2 regions of the Marinobacter alkaliphilus genome follow, and region 1 is predicted to be linked to the other one. Evidence: riboswitches for the same ligand, from Rfam matches in the RefSeq annotation. Region 1 holds a riboswitch; the other holds the start of a gene.

Evidence for each region. A riboswitch is a leader RNA that binds a small molecule or an ion and turns the genes downstream of it on or off. The one in region 1 is predicted to bind cobalamin.
Region 2: it holds a riboswitch for cobalamin, as region 1 does, so the genes downstream of both, ACZ5Q2_RS03190 (TonB-dependent receptor domain-containing protein) here and ACZ5Q2_RS04725 (ribonucleoside-diphosphate reductase subunit alpha) in region 1, are expected to answer to the same signal.

Annotation. Positions count from the first base shown of each region.
Region 1 is NZ_AP043751.1:1,050,310-1,056,136, reverse strand. It holds gene ACZ5Q2_RS04730 (ribonucleotide-diphosphate reductase subunit beta) at 1-710, opposite strand, end outside; gene ACZ5Q2_RS04725 (ribonucleoside-diphosphate reductase subunit alpha) at 739-3,495, opposite strand; cobalamin riboswitch at 3,608-3,805, opposite strand; gene ACZ5Q2_RS04720 (DUF3047 domain-containing protein) at 3,922-4,647, shown strand; gene ACZ5Q2_RS04715 (FmdB family zinc ribbon protein) at 4,708-5,061, opposite strand; gene fmdA (formamidase) at 5,067-5,827, opposite strand, start outside.
Region 2 is NZ_AP043751.1:693,459-699,285, reverse strand. It holds gene cobU (bifunctional adenosylcobinamide kinase/adenosylcobinamide-phosphate guanylyltransferase) at 1-498, shown strand, start outside; gene ACZ5Q2_RS03210 (histidine phosphatase family protein) at 482-1,081, opposite strand; gene cobT (nicotinate-nucleotide--dimethylbenzimidazole phosphoribosyltransferase) at 1,086-2,144, opposite strand; gene cbiB (adenosylcobinamide-phosphate synthase CbiB) at 2,271-3,218, shown strand; gene cobD (threonine-phosphate decarboxylase CobD) at 3,215-4,279, shown strand; cobalamin riboswitch at 4,319-4,511, shown strand; gene ACZ5Q2_RS03190 (TonB-dependent receptor domain-containing protein) at 4,670-5,827, shown strand, end outside.

The DNA of each region.
Region 1 (5,827 bases):
ATGGCTTCGTCCCGCAGGATGTACTGCAGTTGCTCCCCGGTGCCGCGCATCAGGCCCCGGCGCTGCAGGGCGAAGATGGGGCTGAAGCCGTTGTAGAACCAGCAGCCCTCAAACACGGCGGCGAAGAACAGGTACGACATGATGAACTCCTGCAGGTCGTCCGGGTTGCGCAGGTTCATGTCGGAGCGCATGGCGGCGTCCAGCCGTCGGTTGGCTACCTGGATCTTGCCGTTGATTTCCGGCACCACCCGGTAGCGGTTGTAGATTTCGCTCTGGTCCAGGTTGAGGGTTTCAATGCAGTGCTGGTAGGTCCAGGTGTGCAGTGCTTCTTCGTACACCTGGCGGGCCTGGTAGATCTGCAGTTCCGGCGCGCTCATTTTCTCCATCACGGCCAGGCCGATGTTGCGCATGGCGAGGATGTCAGAGGTGGTGAGGTAGGCCAGTACGTTTTCATACACGTGCTTTTCCGCCGGGCTCAGGCGGTGGTGATAGTCGTGGACGTCCTGGGCCATGTTGACGTCCAGCGGGGTCCAGTGGTTTTTGTTGGCGTTCATGAAGTATTCCCAGGCCCAGGGGTACTTGAACGGCGCCAACTGGTTGATGTCGGTTTCGCCGTTGATGACGCGTTTGTCGTCTACATTCACCGGCGCCGGTCCGGCGCTGGCCGTCGGCTTGTTTTCAGTTTTTGGTTCGTCGTCCCAATCCAGCATGGTTAGGCCTCCAAAGTTAAGTAAGTGGTTACTGACAGGCTTCGCAATCCGGCTCATCAATGCTGCACACCTGGGGTTGCGGCGCTGCCACCGGGGCGGCTTTTTCGGCGCCGGTAGCGCCCAGGGAGCGCAGGTAGTAGGTGGTTTTCAAACCGCGTTCCCAGGCCAGCTGGTACAGGGCGTCCAGTTTTTTACCGCTGGGTTCGGCCATGTACAGGTTCAGGCTTTGGGCCTGGTCGAGCCATTTCTGGCGCCTTGCCGCGGCTTCTACCAGCCATCTTGGGTCGATTTCGAAGGCGGTGGCGTAGCGAGCTTTCAGTACCGGTGGAATGCGGTCGATCTGCTGCACGCTGCCATCGAAGTATTTGAGGTCGTTCACCATCACGTTGTCCCAAAGGCCTTCGGCTTTGAGGTCGCGCACCAGGGAGGGATTGACCACGGTGAATTCGCCGGAGAGGTTCGATTTGACGAACAGGTTCTGGTACGCCGGTTCGATGGACTGGGAAACCCCAACGATGTTGGAGATGGTGGCGGTGGGGGCGATGGCCATAACGTTGCTGTTGCGCATACCGTTTTTGGCGATCAGCTCACGCACCGGGGTCCAGTCCAGGCGGCTGTTGGTGTTGAGTGACAGGTCCCCTTCCCGGCGGCTGTCTTTCAGCAGGTTGATGGAATCGATGGGCAGGATGCCCTGATCCCACAGGGAACCTTCGTAGGTTTCGTAGGCTCCCCGTTCACCGGCCAGGGTGGCGGAGGCGCGAAGGGCGAAGTAGCTCAGTTGCTCCATGGCCACGTCGGCAAACTCCACCGCTTCCGGGCTGGTGTAGGGCAGCCCCAACTGGTAGAGCGCGTCCTGGAAGCCCATCAGGCCCAGGCCCACGGGGCGGTGTTTGAGGTTGGAGTTCTTCGCCTGGGGCACGGCGTAGAAGTTGATGTCGATAACGTTATCGAGCATGCGTACGGCGGTGGTCACGGTGCGTTCCAGGCGCTGTACGTCCAGCTCGCCGTTGGCGATGTGGGCAGCCAGGTTGACCGAGCCGAGGTTGCATACGGCGATTTCGTCGGCGCTGGTGTTCAGGGTGATTTCGGTGCACAGGTTGGAGCTGTGCACTACGCCCTGGTGCTGCTGCGGGGAACGCAGGTTGCAGGGGTCTTTGAAGGTAACCCAGGGGTGGCCGGTTTCAAACAGCACGGTGAGCATTTTGCGCCACAGTTGTTTGGCAGGGATTTTCTTGAACAGTTTGATCTTGCCCTGCTCCGCCAGCGCTTCGTAATGCTCGTAGCGTTCCCGGAAGGCGTTGCCGTAAAGATCGTGCAGGTCTGGGGCATCGCTGGGGGAGAACAGGGTCCAGTCCCGGTCTTCACGCATGCGTTCGATCAGCAAATCCGGCACCCAGTTGGCGGTGTTCATGTCGTGGGTGCGGCGGCGTTCGTCACCGGTGTTTTTGCGCAGCTCCAGGAATTCCTCGATGTCCAGGTGCCAGCTTTCCAGGTAGGCACACACGGCGCCCTTGCGCTTGCCGCCCTGGTTGACCGCCACGGCGGTGTCGTTGACCACTTTCAAAAACGGCACCACGCCCTGGCTCTGGCCGTTGGTGCCTTTGATGTGGGAGCCCAGTGCACGTACTGGCGTCCAGTCGTTGCCCAGGCCGCCGGCCCATTTGGAGAGCAGCGCGTTATCCTTGATGGCGCCGTAGATACCTTCCAGGTCGTCCTGCACGGTGGTCAGGTAGCAGGAGGACAACTGGGAATGGCGGGTGCCGCTGTTGAACAGGGTAGGCGTGCTGGCCATGTAATCAAAGCTGGACAGCAGGTTGTAGAATTCGATGGCGCGGGCGTTGGGGTCGTCTTCCCGCAGGGCCAGGCCCATGGCGACACGCATGAAGAACACCTGGGGCAGTTCCAGGCGGGCTTTGTTCCAGTGCAGGAAGTAGCGGTCGTACAGGGTTTGCAGGCCCAGGAAACCGAACTGGTGGTCACGCTCGGGGATGATCGCCGCACCCAGGCGTTCCAAGTCAAAGGCGGCCAGGGCTTCGTCCAGCAATTCGTAACGAATTCCGGCGTGGATGAACGCGCTCAGGGCCTGTGGATAAACCTCTGCCAGCGGCTGGTTGCGGGGCAGGTCCAGGGCCTCAGCCGCTTCCAGGCGAAGCTGTTCCAGCAACAGGCGGGCGGTGACGGCGCTGTAGTCCGGCTCTTGCTCGATACGGCCACGGGCCGTCATGATCAGGGCGGAGAGCACTTCGGTTTCCTCAATGCCGTCATACAGGTTGCGCAGGGCTTCGTCGACCAGGGATTCGCCATCAATGCCCTCCAGGCCGGTGGCAGCCTGTTCTACCTGCAGTTTCATCAGGCCCAGGTCCAGAGGCGCCACGTTGCCGTCGGCTTTTTTCACGGTCAGGTGCGGGTGCGCTTCCATGGGCTCTTCGATGGCACGCTTGCGGGCGTGTTCTTCCCGGTAGAGCACGTAAGCCCTGGCCACCTTTTGCTCTTCGGCCCGCATCAGGGCCAGTTCCACCTGGTCCTGAATGTCTTCAATATGCACTTTACCGCCGGCTTTCAGGCGCCGGCTGATGGCCTGCACCACCTGTTCGGTTACCCGATGCACGGCGTCGTTGATGCGGGCAGAGCCGGCGGCTTTATCGCCTTCCACGGCCAGGAACGCTTTGGTCACCGCCACACTGATTTTGGCAGGATTGAATCCAACCAGGGTGCCGTTGCGTTTAATAACTTGAAGGGATTGGGTATCGGCGGCCGGGGCTTCGGCCAGAGCGGTGGCAGACATCGTGTTCTCCTGAAGTCGCGTCAGATTCCATTTAGCCTTCGCGAATGCAGGAGCACACCGTGCCTTGTTTCAGGGCAGGGATAACCGATCTGCTCACCTTGAGTCGCGAAGGTGCAGTACTGTTTCCCTGGCAGGTCTTCGGACTCAGGGGCGTGAATCGTGAGATTCGGCCTTACGTGGCGACTTCCCGGCGCTTGCCAGTGTCTTGATGCCACGCTCGTTCCCCAATACCGCTGCGCGTCAGTTCCGGATTCTCACCGGATTCCCGACTACCTTTATGCCTGAAGTGATCAGAGAATGATCACAACATATGGTAGTCAACCAAGGATTTGGTCACTATATACGGACTAATAGCCACTGACAAGGCACTTTATCGCAGGCCCGCTGTCTGCCATTGCAGTGGCCCGGAAACAAAAGGATAAGTCTATGAAGCGTTCATCACTGGCAGGCACTGCATGGGTGTTGGCTCTGCTATTGGCCAGCCCGTTACTGATGGCGCAGGAGTCTTTACTGCAACCCTTCTCCACCATGAGTTCATTATCCGATGGTTGGGAACCTCTGGAATTTCCCAGAATCGACCGGCACACGCGCTATGAGCTGGTCACGGACGACGGTGTTCAGGTGGTCAAGGCGAGCGCTGATAACAGCGCCTCCGGCCTGATTGCCCGATTGTCGTTAGAACCCGGCGAATCGCTGATTCTGCGCTGGCAATGGAAGGTGTCCAATGTGTTCGACCGGGGCGATGCCCGGAAAAAGTCCGGCGACGACTACCCGGCGCGAATCTACGTGGCCTTTGAATTCCAGCCCGACAAGGCAGGATTCTTTGAACGGGCCAAGCGCAAAACCGTGGAGGTGATGTTTGGCGAGTCCCTGCCGGGTAATGCCCTGAACTACATCTGGGCCAACCGGTTGCCGGAGCAATCCATTGTCGCCAACGCCTTCACCGACCAGACCATGATGGTGGCGGTCAATTCCGGCCCGGAGCAAACCGGTGAGTGGGTCACGGTGGAACGGGATATTGTGGCAGATTACCGGGAAGCGTTCGGGGAGAATCCCCCGCGCATTGTTGGCGTGGCCATCATGTCGGATGCGGATAATACCGGTGAACGGGCAACAGCGTGGTATCGGGATCTGGTGCTTGAGAAGCCGTGAATTGTGGATCGAAAAAAGGCCCCGTATCGGGGCCAAACACGTGAAACGTCGAATCGGCTGTCAGTGGCTGATCATCCACGGGCGCATCGAGGGAAACATTTTTTTACCGTCCGCGGTATAGAACAGCATGGATTTGCCCGGCTTCGGTGAGCCGCAACCACAACTTCGGCTGTGTTCCTTGTCGTGTGCCCTGCGATCGGCAGTCGAGAACACTGGCTCGTGTTTTGAGCGCTCGTTCCGGTCCTGAGCCGATCGTTTGGCCGGGTCCATGGCGGCAATCTCCGGAGGCAGCACTATGACACGGGGTGACAGTGCCTGGCAGGTCGGGCACTCCGCCGGCTTGGCGCAGTCTTCCATGGTGGCCAGCTGGTGGAACAACCCGTGTTCCCGACATTTGTAGTCATACACAGGCATGGTGCTTACTCCTTGTCTTTCGAAAGGGGCACGTCCATACCGCCACTGACTTTCTTCTGTGGGCCATCAGCTGACGGGTTGATGTCGAAATCAAAGATGCCGGTTGGCAGCCAGAGCGTTGCACAGGCATTGGGAATATCCACCACGCCGCTGATATGCCCCTCCACCGGCGCACACCCAAGGATCGCGTAAGCCTGTGCCCTGCTGTAGCCGAACTTGGTCATGTATTCGATGGCATTCAGGCAGGCCTGGCGATAGGCCACATGCACGTCCAGATAGTGCTGGCCGCCCTCTTCATCCACCGAGATGCCTTCAAAGATCACATAATCGTCATAGCGGGGCTTGATGGGGCTGGGCTTGAACACCGGGTTCTTGATGCCGTATTTACGCACGCCGTCTTTGATCAGGTTCACCCGCAAGTGAATCCAGCCAGCCATTTCGATGGCCCCACAGAACGTAATCTCACCATCACCCTGGCTGAAGTGCAGGTCGCCTACAGACAGTCCTGCGCCATCTACGTAGACCGGAAAATACACTTTGGAGCCACGGGAAAGATCCTTGATGTCGCAGTTGCCGCCATGCTCCCTGGGTGGCACGGTTCGCGCGGCCTCAGCGCCAGCCGCCTTGGCTGCGTCCCCTCTCATCTGGCCCATGTGGGCCGTTTCACCGTTAGGCAGAGTAGCCAACTCCGGCACACGGTCAGGGTCCGTTGCTACCAGGCCCGCTTCCCGCTTGTTCCATGTATCCAGAAGTTCCTTGGAAGGCA
Region 2 (5,827 bases), 360 kb from region 1:
CGGTCTGGAAAAACGGGGCTGGCGGAGCAACGGGCACGCGACGCCGGCGCAGACGTGGTCTACGTGGCTACCGCCACCGCCGGTGACGATGAAATGGCCCTGCGGATCCGGCGCCACCAGCAACAACGCCCGGCACACTGGCAGCTGGTTGAGGAGCCCGTTTACCTTGGCCGGGCGCTGTCAGACCTGGCTGACGGGCATGATACCTCGCCGCTGGTTCTGGTGGACTGCATGAGTCTCTGGTTGAGTAATCTCCTGTTCGCCGACCGTTCGCTGTTTCAGCCTGAACGTGCCGCCTTTCTGACTGCCGTGGAAACTTATCCAGGCCCCTTGGTGATCGTCACCAATGAGGTAGGCCTGGGCACCATCGGCATGGACCCCCTCACCCGTCGCTTTGCCGACGAGCTGGGATGGCTCAACCAGGCACTCGCGCAGCGCTGTGATGAGGTGGTGATGTCGGTGGCTGGTCTGCCACTGACCCTCAAGGCTGGTGGCTGACCAGGCTGCGGAAGGTGCCAAACTCGGACTGGTCCACCTGAATCCGGCTGCGGCAGGCATAGGGCACGGAAAAGCCGGCAAACGATTTCTCCAGAGGAATGCCCAGCACGTTGGCCAGCACCATGCGAATAACGCCACCATGGCAAACCACCAGGATACGCTGACTCGCAAGCTGGTCCTGCCAGCGATCAAACCCGAGGGTGACTCGCTGGTAGAAGTCGGTAATGGCTTCACCGCCGGGCGGGTTGGAGTTTATGGGATCCTGCCAGAAGCGGCTGAGGTGGTCGCCATAACGTTCCTGGACCTGCCGCGAAGTTAACCCCTCCCAGTCACCAAATCCGATTTCCCGCAGGTCATCTTCGATGTGCAGGGGAATCCTGCGTCTTTGCGCGAGCTGTTCTGCAAACAGGCGGCACCGTGTCATCGGCGAGCTGACAATGGCATCCCAATGGTCGTGACCGTGGACGGCGGCTTCCATTTGCTGCCAGCCGACGGGGCTCAGCGGGTCGTCCTTGCTGCCCCGGAACATTTGCCCACCCTCGGGTTCGCCATGGCGTATCAGATCGATCACGGTGGTTGTCATGGTTCTACTCCCCGGACTTTCCGCTGACGCCGGCATCAGTAAAGCTGGCCATGTTGTTGTGCAGTGCGCAGGCTGCCCGAAGCAAAGGCACGGCAACGGCGGCGCCGCTGCCCTCACCCAGGCGCATGCCCAGGTCCAGCAGTGGGGTCGCATCAAGTGCTTCCAGCACCGCGTCGTGACCGGGCTCGGCCGATCGGTGCGCAAACATGAGCCAATCACGCGCTCCGGGTTGCTGGCTAACCGCCGCAAGCGCGGCGGCCGAGACGATAAAGCCATCGACCAATACCGGGATCTTGCGGGCTGCGCAGCCGAGGATGGCACCGGTCAACGCAGCAATCTCGAAGCCGCCGAGAGAAGTCAGCACAGACAAGGCGTTTCGGTCGTCGCCATGCCGGGCCAGTGCTTTGGAGACCACCCGGGCTTTGCGAGCGACCCCCTCGCTGTCAAGGCCGGTGCCCGGCCCGACGAGCCTCTCGGGTGGCAGGTCAAGCAATGCGCAGGCGAGTGCGGCGGCACTGGTTGTGTTGCCGATACCCATGTCGCCACCGATGAACAGCCGACATCCGGCGTTGGCCGACCGCTCGGCTGCCTGGTCGCCACTGGTCAGTGCAGCAGCTACCTGGCTCGGGCCAAGGGCGGATTCTTCGGCCATATTGGCAGTACTGGGGCCGATAATCTGGTGAATGACGCCGGGGAGCATCGGTACCTCTCCGACCGTGCCCAGGTTCACAACTTCCAGGCTGGCGCCGAGTTCCCTGGCCATAACGCTGATGGCCGCGCCACCGCCGGCAAAGTTGGCAACCATCTGGGCGGTGACCTCCTGGGGAAAAGCGGAAACACCTTCAGCACATACGCCATGATCACCGGCAAATACTACCATGCGGACAGGATCAACGGTTGGCCTGTCTGTGCCGTTCAGGGCTGCCAGGGTAATCGCCAGCTGTTCCAGTTGCCCGAGAGAGCCTGGCGGTTTGGTCAGAACCTGCTGTCGCGCTGCGGCAAGCGCGGCGTGTTCGGCTGAGGGGGCGGGGGGCGGTGTTAGCCAGCTTTGAGGCAGGGCCATGACGATGATTCCTTGTGGGCGGAAAACCGAGGATGGTCATACCGGGAGGCGAAGGTGTCAAGATCAGGCTCCACTCGGTTAGACTTGCCAGCATCTGATTCATGGAGCCCACATTTGGAAACGTTTCTGGTTGCGGTGTTGGTATGTGTCGCGGCGGTTGCACTGGACTGGTTGGTTGGTGAACCGCGCCGGTGGCACCCTCTGGCAGGCTTTGGCCGTTGGGCCTCGGTGGCGGAAGCTGGCCTGAATGGCCAGCCGCAGGCCGCCGCAAGGAGCCTGTGCCTGGGTGCGCTGGCAACCGCGATCGTCGTCACGCCGGTGCTGGCACTGGCTGTAGCGCTGCAATTCTGGCTGGGCGGCTGGCTATGGTTGGTGGCTCAAGTGGCCGGCGTATGGCTCGCAATGTCGTTACGGGGGCTGGCGGAACATGGCCGGGCGGTGTCCACGGCATTGACTGCGGGCGACGGTGACCAAGCCAGGAAAGCGGTGGGGTGGATTGTCAGCCGGGATGCAGCGGCGCTGTCCGACGAGGGGGTGGCCGCGGCTGCCTCGGAATCCATGCTGGAGAATGGTGCCGATGCGGTGTTCTCAAGTCTGTTCTGGTACCTGCTTGCCGGGCTGCCGGGTGTGGTTTTGCACCGATTGATCAATACCCTGGACGCCATGTGGGGCTATCGCAACTCACGATTTCTTTACTTCGGTCGGTTTGCCGCCAGGCTGGATGACCTCATGAACTGGCTGCCTGCCCGGCTGACAGCCCTCACTTATGCGCTGTTGGGAAGTACCCGGGTGGCGTTCCGTTGTTGGCGTACCCAGGCAAGAGCCTGGGATAGCCCCAATGCCGGGCCAGTGATGTCGGCCGGGGCGGGCGCCCTTGGTGTGACCCTCGGTGGGCCGGCGCCCTATGCCAATGGCATCAAGGAACGGCCAGTGTTAGGTCGTGGCCCCGGGGCTTCGGCAGCGACAATCGAAGGTGCTATTGCCCTGGTACAGCGCGGGGTAATGCTCTGGTTGTCGGTGCTGCTCGTCCTCGCCCTTGCCTGCAGCTGGGTGGTGCCTGGAGGTGCCGGATGACGGCTTTCGACCTTCCTGAATCCCCGGAGCATGGCGGGCGGTTACAGGCTGCAATACAGCGTTGGGGCATCCCCCGCGAGCAATGGCTTGATCTGTCCACCGGCATCAATCCGGTACCCTGGCCGGTGCCGGCCATCCCACCGGAGGTATGGCAACGACTGCCAGAGCCGGACGATGGGCTGGAGGAGATCATCCGTTCCTGGGCAGGTGCGCCCGAGCGGGCCAGCTGCCTGCCGGTGGCGGGATCCCAGGCGGCGATCATGGCCCTGCCCGCCGTGCGCGCCAGGGTGCATGGTCTTGGTCGAGTGGCGGTGCCCATGCCGGGATATCGCGAGCATGGTCATGCCTGGCGTCGCGCCGGTTTCGAGGTGGTGGCGATTCCTGAGCAGGCAATAGAGCAAGACGATCTGACCTGGCTGGATTCTGTGGACGTGGTGGTGTGGATACAGCCGAATAATCCGACCGGGCAGCTGGTCGATCCGGCCCGTCTTCTGCTATGGCACCAACGATTGCAGGCACGTGGGGGCTGGCTGGTACTTGATCAGGCCTTTGTTGAGGGAGAGCCCGGACACGGTTTGGAACCCTGGGCGGGCGCGCCGGGTCTGATACTTCTGCGATCTCTGGGCAAGTTTTTCGGCCTGGCCGGAATGCGCGCCGGGGCTGTGTTGGCTGAACCTGAGCTGACCCGTGCGCTGGCTTTTGAATTGGGCCCCTGGACCGTCAGTGGCCCGGCGCGTTACCTGATGGCAAGAGCTCTGGCTGACAGGGCATGGCAGATAGAGGCGCGGGGCAGGCTGCAGACGTCACGGCTGCGGATGGACGGCCTGCTCAGGAAATCTGGCATGCCAGCAACCAACGGTACGTTGCTGTTTCGCACGGTCCATCATGAAAACGCAGCACCAATAGCAGATGAGTTGGCTCGTCGTGCCATTCTGGTCAGGCGTTTTGATGAGCCGCCAGCCCTGCGCTTCGGTTTGCCGCCTGATGAGTCCGGTTGGCAACGTCTGGGAAGTGCGTTGTCTGAATTAACATATCTCATTGACCACCCCCACCCGGGTTGATAGTCTTGCCCGCAATTTCAGGTGCTCTGAGCGTTCCAACCGGACTGGCGATAGTCCGGCGAATGCAGTGAGTGAAACGGGAAGCCGGTGAGAGCCCGGCGCTGCCCCCGCAACGGTAATCAGGTGAAAGGCAATCCAATGCGCCACTGTGCCTCTGGCATGGGAAGGTGATTGCCCCGGAGCATCAGCTCCACCTGGAAGCCCGGAGACCGGCCTGGAATTTGGAGCCCATGAGTTCCAGACACCTACGTTGCGGAGGGCAGCGGCGGTGGGTGAACCGGCCAATGCAACTGATCGACGCCCCTCCACCCTCCGTCAATACAGACATTTCTCCTCCGCATGAATCAGTATCAACCGCACGGGTGAGTGCGGTGCGAAGCGAGTGAAGAAATGAAGCGTTCCAAAGTCTTGTCTGCCCTTGTGTTCATGCCTTTTGCCCTACCGGCGAGTGGTTCAGAGTCTGAAGCCGCCCCGGATACTCTTGAGCCTATTGTTGTAACTGCCACGCTTGGCCCCCGTACGGTGGGCGAAAGCCTGTCTTCGGTGACGGTCATCGAAGAAGAAACCATCCGTCGTGAGGCGCCTGCCGAGTTTACCGATCTGCTGGCGGCGCAGCCCGGTATTGATCTGGTCACTAACGGGTCATTTGGCAAGAACACCAGTGTATTCACTCGTGGCACTGCGAATGATTCCACGGTCTTTCTGGTTGATGGTGTGCGCCTTCGTTCTGCAACCAGCGGTGGCGCGCCCTGGCAGTATTTTCCAGCTGATCTGGTCGAGCGCGTGGAAATCGTCAGGGGCCCCCGCAGTGCACTCTATGGCGCTGACGCGGTAGGCGGTGTCATTCAGGCATTTACACTGGATCCAAAGCACGGTAACAGAGGGTGGGTTGAAACCGGAGCAGGCAATTTCAACACCCAGAAAACCAGTGCTGGCGCATCGGCGACTCACGGCGCAACCCGGTTCAGCCTCAGCGGGCTGCACAAGGAGACCGATGGCACCAGAATTGTGAAAGATGGCGAGGACAAAGGTTTTCGCAATACCGCCGGCGTCGGGCGTGTTGTGCATGAATTGCCGAGCGGAGGAGAGGCCAGTTTCGTCATCATGCAGTCACAGGGCAATACTGAATTTGACGGTGGCAACACGGATTTTATGATCCGGACCATCGGCGTCACATTGAATACCCCTGTCAGTGATTATTGGGCGACGTCCATCCAGCTTTCAGAATCCGCTGACGAGCAAGAAAGCTTCCGTAGTGCCGGCGATTCTGTATTCAACACCAAAACCCGAACCGCACGATGGGAAAACACTTTCACCGCAGGCGTGCACGAGCTTGCGGTCGGGGGAGAGCTACAATCCGACGAAGTGAAAAGCACCATCGAGTTCGATGAGAACAGTCGCACTAATGCCGCGTTATTCACCCAACTGCGCTTAAACTTCGGCCCTTCCGATATTCAGTTGTCATTTCGCGGCGACGACAACGAGGCATACGGTCGACAGGAAACCGGTGGCATTGCCCTTGGCCACTCGTTTGACCGTTCCCACCGG